Regions from separate parts of the Pseudomonas sp. AC172 genome, predicted to be linked through region 1. Evidence: riboswitches for the same ligand, from Rfam matches in the RefSeq annotation. Region 1 holds a riboswitch; the other holds the start of a gene.
The links. A riboswitch is a leader RNA that binds a small molecule or an ion and turns the genes downstream of it on or off. The one in region 1 is predicted to bind cobalamin.
Positions count from the first base shown of each region.

Region 2: linked by a shared signal. The riboswitch ahead of cobO (cob(I)yrinic acid a,c-diamide adenosyltransferase) and the one ahead of ACZ0A4_RS10900 (TonB-dependent receptor plug domain-containing protein) in region 1 are both predicted to bind cobalamin.

Region 1 is NZ_OZ409868.1:2,434,846-2,439,054, reverse strand. Features, by position in the region: gene ACZ0A4_RS10900 (TonB-dependent receptor plug domain-containing protein) at 1-1,676, opposite strand, end outside; cobalamin riboswitch at 1,769-1,974, opposite strand; gene ACZ0A4_RS10895 (MerR family transcriptional regulator) at 2,220-2,642, shown strand; gene ACZ0A4_RS10890 (NADH:flavin oxidoreductase/NADH oxidase family protein) at 2,721-3,947, shown strand; gene ACZ0A4_RS10885 (saccharopine dehydrogenase family protein) at 4,021-4,209, shown strand, end outside.
Region 2 is NZ_OZ409868.1:737,611-741,819, forward strand. Features, by position in the region: gene ACZ0A4_RS03475 (PQQ-dependent sugar dehydrogenase) at 1-681, opposite strand, end outside; gene ACZ0A4_RS03480 (hypothetical protein) at 748-1,332, opposite strand; cobalamin riboswitch at 1,496-1,720, shown strand; gene cobO (cob(I)yrinic acid a,c-diamide adenosyltransferase) at 1,802-2,413, shown strand; gene ACZ0A4_RS03490 (cobyrinate a,c-diamide synthase) at 2,410-3,759, shown strand; gene bluB (5,6-dimethylbenzimidazole synthase) at 3,807-4,209, shown strand, end outside.

The DNA.
Region 1 (4,209 bases):
TAGCCCACCCGCGAACGGGCGAAGAAGCTCGGAATATCATTGATGGTCACACCAGTGCGCGACTCGGTGAGGTTGCGGGTCATGTCGGCTTGCAGGCTCCACTGCTCATTGAGCGCGAGCTTGGCGTCGGCCTCGAAACCGCGCATCTGGATCGTGCCTTCGCCGTTGACCCACTGAATGTCATCGAGGGTGATCAGGTCGTCGATCTTGCGTTTGAACAGGGTCACGCTGGCGCTGAATTCACGGTTGAGCAAAAAGCCTTTGTAGTCGACACCCAGTTCGGCGTTGCGGCTTTTTTCCGGCTTCAGGTTGCGGTTGCCGATCTCGTCGCCCGGCTCGTTGACGAACAGTTGCTCGGCGTTCGGCAGTTTGTAGGCGCTGCCGTATTGGCCACGCACCGACCAGTTGTCGTTGAGGTCATACAGCGAAGTGAGCATGCCAACGGTGGCGCTGTCACCGCCGCCCATGGCTTCGTGGCGCATGCCGATACTCGGGTGCCAGTCGGGCAGGGCGTCGATCTGCGGGCGCAGTTGCGTGTAGAGCGCATGGGCTTCGGCCTTGTCGTTATCGATGATCAGCACATCGTCCTGGCCCTTGAACCATTGGTTGTCAGTGCCGAACACCAGCACATGGCCACCGGGCAATTCTGCCTTGCCTTCAGCCTGCACGCCCCAGTCGGTGAAGCCCCAATTGTCGTTGTGGTTGATGACTCTGGTTCCGCCGCCCTCGACGTTGTTGACGCGGGTGTAGCGCGTGTCCCAGTCGTTGATATGGCCTTTGACGAAGTAGCTCAGGCGCTCATTAATGGTCTGCTCAAAGGTCGCCGTGGCGATCTGCTGCACGCGGTCGTTGGTGGTGTTGTGGTTGTCGACCGGGCGGGCGAAGTCGAGGTTGGCGTCGGCGTATTGGTAGAACAGTTCGAGCCGCGAATCATCGCCAAACGACTGAATCGCCTTGCCGCCGAAGGTGGTGACTTCGTAGGCGCGGTTCTTCTCGCTGACGTTTTTCATGTCGCGGTTGCGATACGGCTGGTAACCGTCGGAGACGTTGTGGCTGACATACGCCAGCAAACCGAGATCGCCGAAACCGTTAGTGAAGATGTTCTCGACGCGGGCGTCTTCGGTAGTGCCGCCAAAGCTGTCCACGCCCAGGTTCACTTCGCCGGAGGCTTTGCGCGACTGCGGGCTGCGGGTGACGATGTTGATCACACCGGAAACGGCCTGAGTGCCGAACAACAGGCTCTGGCCACCCTTGAGCACTTCGATGCGCTCGATGGCATTGGCCGGCAGGGTGTCCAGATAGAGGCCGCCGTACAGACGATTGTTCAGGCGCACGCCGTCAAGCAGGATCAGCGTGTCGTCGTTGCGCCCGCCCAGCAGCGAATAGGTGCCGTAGTCGAACGGTCCGTTTTTCGGCGCCACGTACAGGCCGGGGATGAACATCTGCATCACGCGGCTGACATCGGCGCTGGGGCCGGCGCGCTCGATCTGTTCGCGGCTGACGATCTCGACCTTGCTGCCGAACTTCGCCATGTCGGCGACCGTGGTGGACTCCACCGACGGTGCGGAAACGATTTGCTGATTGAGTTCCAGTGGCGCGTCATCCGCCAGCAGCAGGGGGCTGAACAGACAGCCGAACAGAAAGGTTGGAGCCGAGGTGTAGAAAGGTCGAATCATTGTCTTCTCGAAAAGGATCTTCGCAGAAGAGCATGCAGGAGAAGGCATCGCGCACAGCCAATACCGGCCCATGCCCGCCCACCGCAGGATTTTGCCAAACGAAATTTCAGGCCGGTCTCCGGGCTCGCGCGTATCGAGGCTTTCACCTTCCCATGGCCGTGCGGCCACAGTGGTGTATCGAAAACATCACGCGCATACCGTTGCGGGGGCAGCACCGGACTTGTTCGAAAAGAACGTACCGGTTTCCCGTTTCACCCCATGCACGGCGGCATGGGACACCTGAAACTGGGCGGCATCTGAACATTCGACAGACCGTTCGTCAACTTGCATGCGTGCGTACTCCTCTAGCCATTGTGGGAGCGAGCTTGCTCGCGAAGGCGTAGTGTCAATCAACAATGATGTAACTGATCCGGCCTCTTCGCGAGCAAGCTCGCTCCCACAGGATCTCTGCTCTGCATTAAAAACAGGTCGAGGTCGCACTTGGTCGTTTGATAGGTGAAGGTTTAAAGTTCACTTCAAGTTCAATTACGGCTCAGGTCAATCATGAAAATCGGTGAACTGGCAAAAATCAGCGGTCTGGCGCCTTCGCGCATCCGCTTCTATGAGGCGAGCGGGCTGATCAAGTCGGTCGGGCGCAAGGCCAACGGTTATCGCGACTATGCCCCGGAAACCGAGTGGATCCTGCAGATCATCACCGGTGCACAAGCGGCAGGGTTTTCCCTCGAGGAAATCCGCCAGTTACTGCCGGTGAACGCGCAGGACTGGCAGCACGAAGAAATGCTGGTCGGGCTCAAACGCAAGGTCGAAGAAATCGAAATCCTCCAGCAACGCCTGGCGCATAACAAGGCGCAGCTGTTGCGGGTCATTCACGGCATCGAGAGCAAACCCGCCGACGTCGGCTGTGCCGACAACGCGCAGTTGCTGATCAACCAGATGCGCGAGGAGAAGGCCGCTACGGGCAAATAATCACAGTTGATAAAAAGGCCTTGACCTTAAAGTTGGCTTTAATCTTATGGTTGTCCCACGCCCAATCGAGGACTCCTCATGAACGTGTTCGACAACCTGCAACTCCCCAACGGTTCAACCATCAAGAACCGCATCGCCAAAGCCGCCATGGAAGAAAACATGGCCGACGCCGATCAGGCACCTTCGCAAGAACTGATGCGCCTGTATCAAGCCTGGGCCGATGGTGGTGCCGGACTGTTGATCACTGGCAACGTCATGGTCGACGGCCGCGCGATGACCGGGCCGGGCGGCGTGGTGCTGCAGGATGACCGGCAATTGGCCAGGTTCAAGCGCTGGGCACAGATTGGCCGATCGGGCGGCGCGCAGTTCTGGCTGCAGATCAACCATCCCGGCCGACAGATGCAGGCCAATCTCGGGCAGAAAACCTGGGCGCCATCAGCGGTTCCGCTGAACATGGGCAGCCTGTCCAAACACTTCGCCACGCCCCACGCGATGACCGCCAGCGTGATCGCTGACGTCATCCAGCGTTTCGCCCGCAGCGCACAGCTTGGCGAGCAGGCCGGCTTCACCGGTGTGGAAATCCACGCCGCCCATGGCTATTTGTTGAGTCAGTTCCTGTCGCCGTTGACCAATCAGCGCACGGACGAGTGGGGCGGGTCGCTGGAGAACCGCGCGCGGCTGTTGCTGGACATCGTCAAGGCTGTGCGTGCACTGGTTTCAGCGGAGTTTGCGGTGGCGGTGAAACTCAATTCCGCCGACTTCCAACGCGGCGGCTTCAGCGCCGATGACGCGCGACAAGTCGTCGAATGGCTCAACGATCTGGGTGTGGATCTGGTCGAGTTGTCCGGCGGCAGCTACGAAGCCCCGGCCATGCAGGGCGAAGCACGGGACGGCCGCACCTTGGCGCGCGAGGCGTACTTCGTCGAGTTCGCCCAGGACATCCAGAAAGTCGCGCGGATGCCGGTGATGGTCACGGGCGGCGTGCGTCGTCGGCCCATTGCGGAAATGGTCGTTAACAGTGGCGTGGACATGGTCGGCATCGGCACGGCGCTGGCCATCGATCCGAACCTGCCGCGTGACTGGCTGCTGGGCAAGGACAGTGCCCCCGAGCTGCCGCCGATCACCTGGAAGAACAAGGCCATGGCGTCGCTGGCCAACATGGCGGTGGTCAAGTTCCAGTTGCGCAAACTCAGTCAGGCGAAAACACCCGATCCGCACGTGTCACCGCTGCGCGCGCTGATCATGCAACAAATCGGCAACGCCTTGCGTACCCGCCAGTACCGCAAGTGGGTGGCGAGCAACTGATCTGAATGGCTTGCTGACGTTCGGCCCTATATCCTGCACGCCTGTTTGATGGATTGATTTAGGGAAGAGTTGCATGCCGTTCAGGGTGATGGTGGTTGGTGGTTACGGAAACTTCGGCAGCATTGTGTGCCGGCATCTGGCGCTGATGCCGGACATCGGCCTGGTGCTCTCGGGCCGTGATCCGCGCAAGTTGCAGCGCAAAGTCGATGAGCTGAACAGCCAATCGGGCAACGTCTGCGAAGGCTGGTGTGGCGATGCCATG
Region 2 (4,209 bases), 1.7 Mb from region 1:
GACGTTGCTGTTCGAGCCGACCGTGACGTACAGCTTGCTGCCGTCCTTGCTGGCGATGACGTTTTTCGTCCAGTGGTGATTCAGCGTACCGCCGGGCAGATCGACTACCTTGATTGGCTGCGACTTGATCTCGGTCGCGCCTGCTTCGTAGTTAAAGCGCAGCAAGCGATCGGTATCAGCGACGTAAAGATCGTTGCCGACCAGCGTCATCCCGAACGGCGAGTTGAGGTTCTGCAGGAACACCGTGCGTGTTTCCGCGACGCCATCGTGATCGGTGTCACGCAGCAAGGTGATGCGGTTCGGACTCGGCACGCCCGCGCCAGCCTTGCCCATGACCTTCTTCATCACCCAGCCGCGAATGCCGCTGCTGTCGTCAGGCTTTGGCGGGGCATTGGTTTCCGCTACCAGCACGTCGCCGTTGGGCAACACGTAGAGCCAGCGCGGATGGTCGAGGCCTTCGGCGAATGCTGCGACCTGGGTGCCGGTGGCGGCTGTCGGTTTAGCGCCCTCGGGCCAGCCGATCGCCGGGGCGATGTTCACCGTCGGGATCAGGGTCTTGTTCGGTTCGGGCAGCTTGGGTGACGGGCCGGTGCCGTCGGAGACTTGCAGGCTGGAGGATTCACCGCAGGCGGCGAGCCCTCCGGCGAAGGCGATGACAAAAACGAGCTGGGGCTTGCGCATTGCTGATCTTCCCTATGAATGCATTCCTAATCATAGAGGAGGGCGCAAGCCCGATGGTTCAACTGCTCAGCCGCGGGCTTCCTTGAACAGCACGGCGATGCCTGGGTGATAGTTGCCGGTTTCGCTGCGCAATTTGCGATAGGCATAGGGGAAATACCAGGCGACCGCGCAGGTGTGTTCCTTTTGCAGATCGTCGACCATGTCCTGCAACTCTTCGGGGCTGGCGCTGTGCTGGGCTTTTTGCGGCGCGACAAACAGGCAGCCAAGCTTGAGGTCGCTGGCATAGCTGATGCGTTTGGCGTCGTTGGTGATGTCCAGCAAGGCTTGAGTCAGATTCAGGTTGGTAACCTTTGGCCAGCGCTGGGTGGCCTGGATAAAGGCGCGGTCTTCGGCACCGGCCAGAAACAGATCGGCGCGGGCGTTGCGCTCGCCTTCTTCATTCTGTTTGCGCGTGGCGGTGTCGTTCAAAGTGACCAGCTCAGCCATCCAGGCTGCGGCCGAGAGCAATCCGAGATTGGCTTTCTCGTCATGCCAGTAAGGCGTGTCGCTGTCGCCGCGTACGGCGTTGTAACGGTCGATACAGTCAAACCAGCGTTCAAGCACCGGGCGCAGGAATTCCAGGCGCGGGTTGCTGATGATCATGCCTTGCATCGTCATCATCCTTTATTGTTGTGGTGGGCTTTTCGGGAAAAGCATGGCTCTTTGATATCATTTGTATCAGTGTGGCACAAGATTGGCGTCGGATAATTGATCGGCGGCAGTTATTCGCCCGATGGCCGCCTCTTTAATTGACGCTCCATCCCCAACCCTCTAACCTTCGCGGCTTGTTTCAGGTGCTCTGTGACCTGCGTCGACAGAGTGAAACAGGGAAGCCGGTGAGGGTTGTCTTCGCACGAAGAACCACCACGATCCCGGCGCTGCCCCCGCAACGGTAAATGAGTGAACACTGCGTCGAATGCCACTGCTCAAAGCGGGAAGGCGCGCAGTCAGGCCAACGCCGCTCATGAGCCCGGAGACCGGCCTGATCCATCCAGCGGCATCACGGTGGGCGATGCCAGGCTTTTTGCCGTCTATTCTTGTGCCTGCCCGCCGTTATCCAGCCTCAACGGAGAGCTCCCCCATGACTGATTCCCCCGAGCGCGACGAACGCCATCTGGCGCGTATGCAGCGCAAAAAAGCCGTGATCGACGAACGCATCGCCAACTCGCCTGACGAGTGCGGCCTGGTGCTGGTGCTGACCGGCAACGGCAAAGGCAAAAGCAGCTCGGCGTTCGGCATGCTCGCCCGCGCCATGGGCCACGGCATGCAGTGCGGTGTGGTGCAGTTCATCAAGGGCCGCAACAGCACCGGCGAAGAGTTGTTTTTCCGCCGTTTCCCCGAGCAAGTGCGTTTCCACGTGATGGGCGAAGGTTTCACTTGGGAAACCCAGGATCGTCAGCGCGACATCGCCGCCGCCGAAGCCGCGTGGGCAGTCTCGCGTGAACTGCTGCGTGATCCGTCGATCGGTCTGGTGGTGCTCGACGAACTGAACATCGCCCTCAAGCACGGCTACCTCGATCTCGATCAGGTGCTCAGCGATTTGCAGGCGCGTCCGCCGATGCAGCACGTGATCGTCACCGGTCGCGCGGCCAAGCCGGAAATGATCGAGATGGGCGATACCGTCACCGAAATGGGCATGCTCAAACACGCCTTCCAGGCCGGCATCAAAGCGCAGAAAGGCGTCGAACTTTGAATCAACCACGTCACTGCCCGGCGGTCCTCATCGCCGCGCCGGCCTCCGGTCAGGGCAAGACCACCGTTACCGCCGCGCTCGCCCGTTTGCATCGCAATCAGGGGCGCGTGGTACGCGTGTTCAAATGCGGCCCGGATTTCCTTGATCCGATGATTCTCGAGCGCGCCAGCGGTGCGCCGGTGTATCAACTGGACATGTGGATGGTCGGTGAGCAGGAAAGTCGTCGTCTGTTGTGGGAAGCCGCTGCCGAGGCCGATCTGATTCTGATCGAAGGCGTGATGGGCCTGTTCGACGGTACGCCTTCCAGCGCTGATCTGGCGCGGCATTTCGGTGTGCCGGTGCTCGGCGTGATTGATGGGACGGCGATGGCGCAGACCTTTGGTGCGTTGGCACTGGGTCTGGCGAGGTATCAGCCGGATCTGCCGTTTGCCGGTGTGCTGGCCAATCGTGTCGGAACTTTGCGACATGCGCAATTGCTCGAAGGCAGTCTCACTGAAGGCCTGCGCTGGTACGGCGCGTTGTCCCGCGAAACGGGTATCGAACTGCCGAGCCGGCATCTCGGCCTGGTGCAGGCCAGCGAGCTGAATGACCTCGATGTGCGTCTCGACGCGGCTGCCGACGCTCTCGCCAGCAGCTGTGAGGTAGCGCTGCCACCGGCGGTTGAGTTCGCCGCGCCTGACGTCATCGCTGTCGAGCCACTGCTCAAGAATGTACGAATTGCCGTCGCCCATGATGAGGCGTTTGCCTTCACCTACGGCGCGAGTCTCGATCTGTTGCGGGCGATGGGCGCCGAGCTGAGTTTCTTCTCGCCGATCCGCGACACGCAATTGCCTGAGGCGGACAGCCTGTATTTGCCCGGTGGGTATCCGGAACTGCACCACGTTGCGTTGTCGCAGAACACCGCGATGGTTGAAGCGATCCGTGCGCATCATGCGGCAGGGAAACCGTTGCTCGCTGAGTGTGGCGGCATGCTGTACCTGCTGGATTCTTTGACCGACGTTGAAGGAACTCGCGCCGAATTGATCGGGCTGCTTAAAGGCGACGCGGTGATGCAGAAGCGTCTGGCCGCATTGGCGTTGCAAGCGGTTGATCTGCCGGAAGGTTCGCTGCGTGGGCACACTTATCATCATTCGCTGACGAAGACTGAGTTGACGCCGATTGCGCGTGGCTTGAGTCCGAATGGTGGGCGCGGTGCCGAGGCGGTTTATCGGGAAGGGCGGATGACGGCGTCGTACGTGCACTTTTATTTCCCGTCGAATCCGACTGCGATTGCCGCATTGTTTGCGCCAGACCGTGAGGCCGCCTTCGCGAGCAAGCTCGCTCCCACAGGGGATCGTGTTTCTTGAGCAAGCACCCCGTCCAATGTGGGAGCGAGCTTGCTCGCGAAGAGGTCATGACAGACAACGCATTCTCCGAAGCCGAACGCGAAGCGGTTTACAGAGCCATCGCCGAACGCCGCGACATGCGCCACTTCACCGGCGGCAGCGTCGAACCGGAGCTGTTGCGCCGACTTTTGGAAGCCGCCCACCAGGCCCCAAGCGTCGGCCTGATGCAGCCCTGGCGTTTCATCCGCATCAGCGACCGAACTTTACGCGGGCAGATCCAGAACCTCGTCGAAGAAGAGCGCGTGCGCACCGCTGAAGCCCTCGGCGAGCGCAGTGACGAGTTCATGAAACTCAAGGTCGAGGGCATCCATGACTGCGCCGAAGTGCTGGTCGCCGCGTTAATGGACGATCGCGAAAAACACATCTTTGGTCGCCGCACGCTGCCGGAAATGGACATGGCCTCGCTGTCCT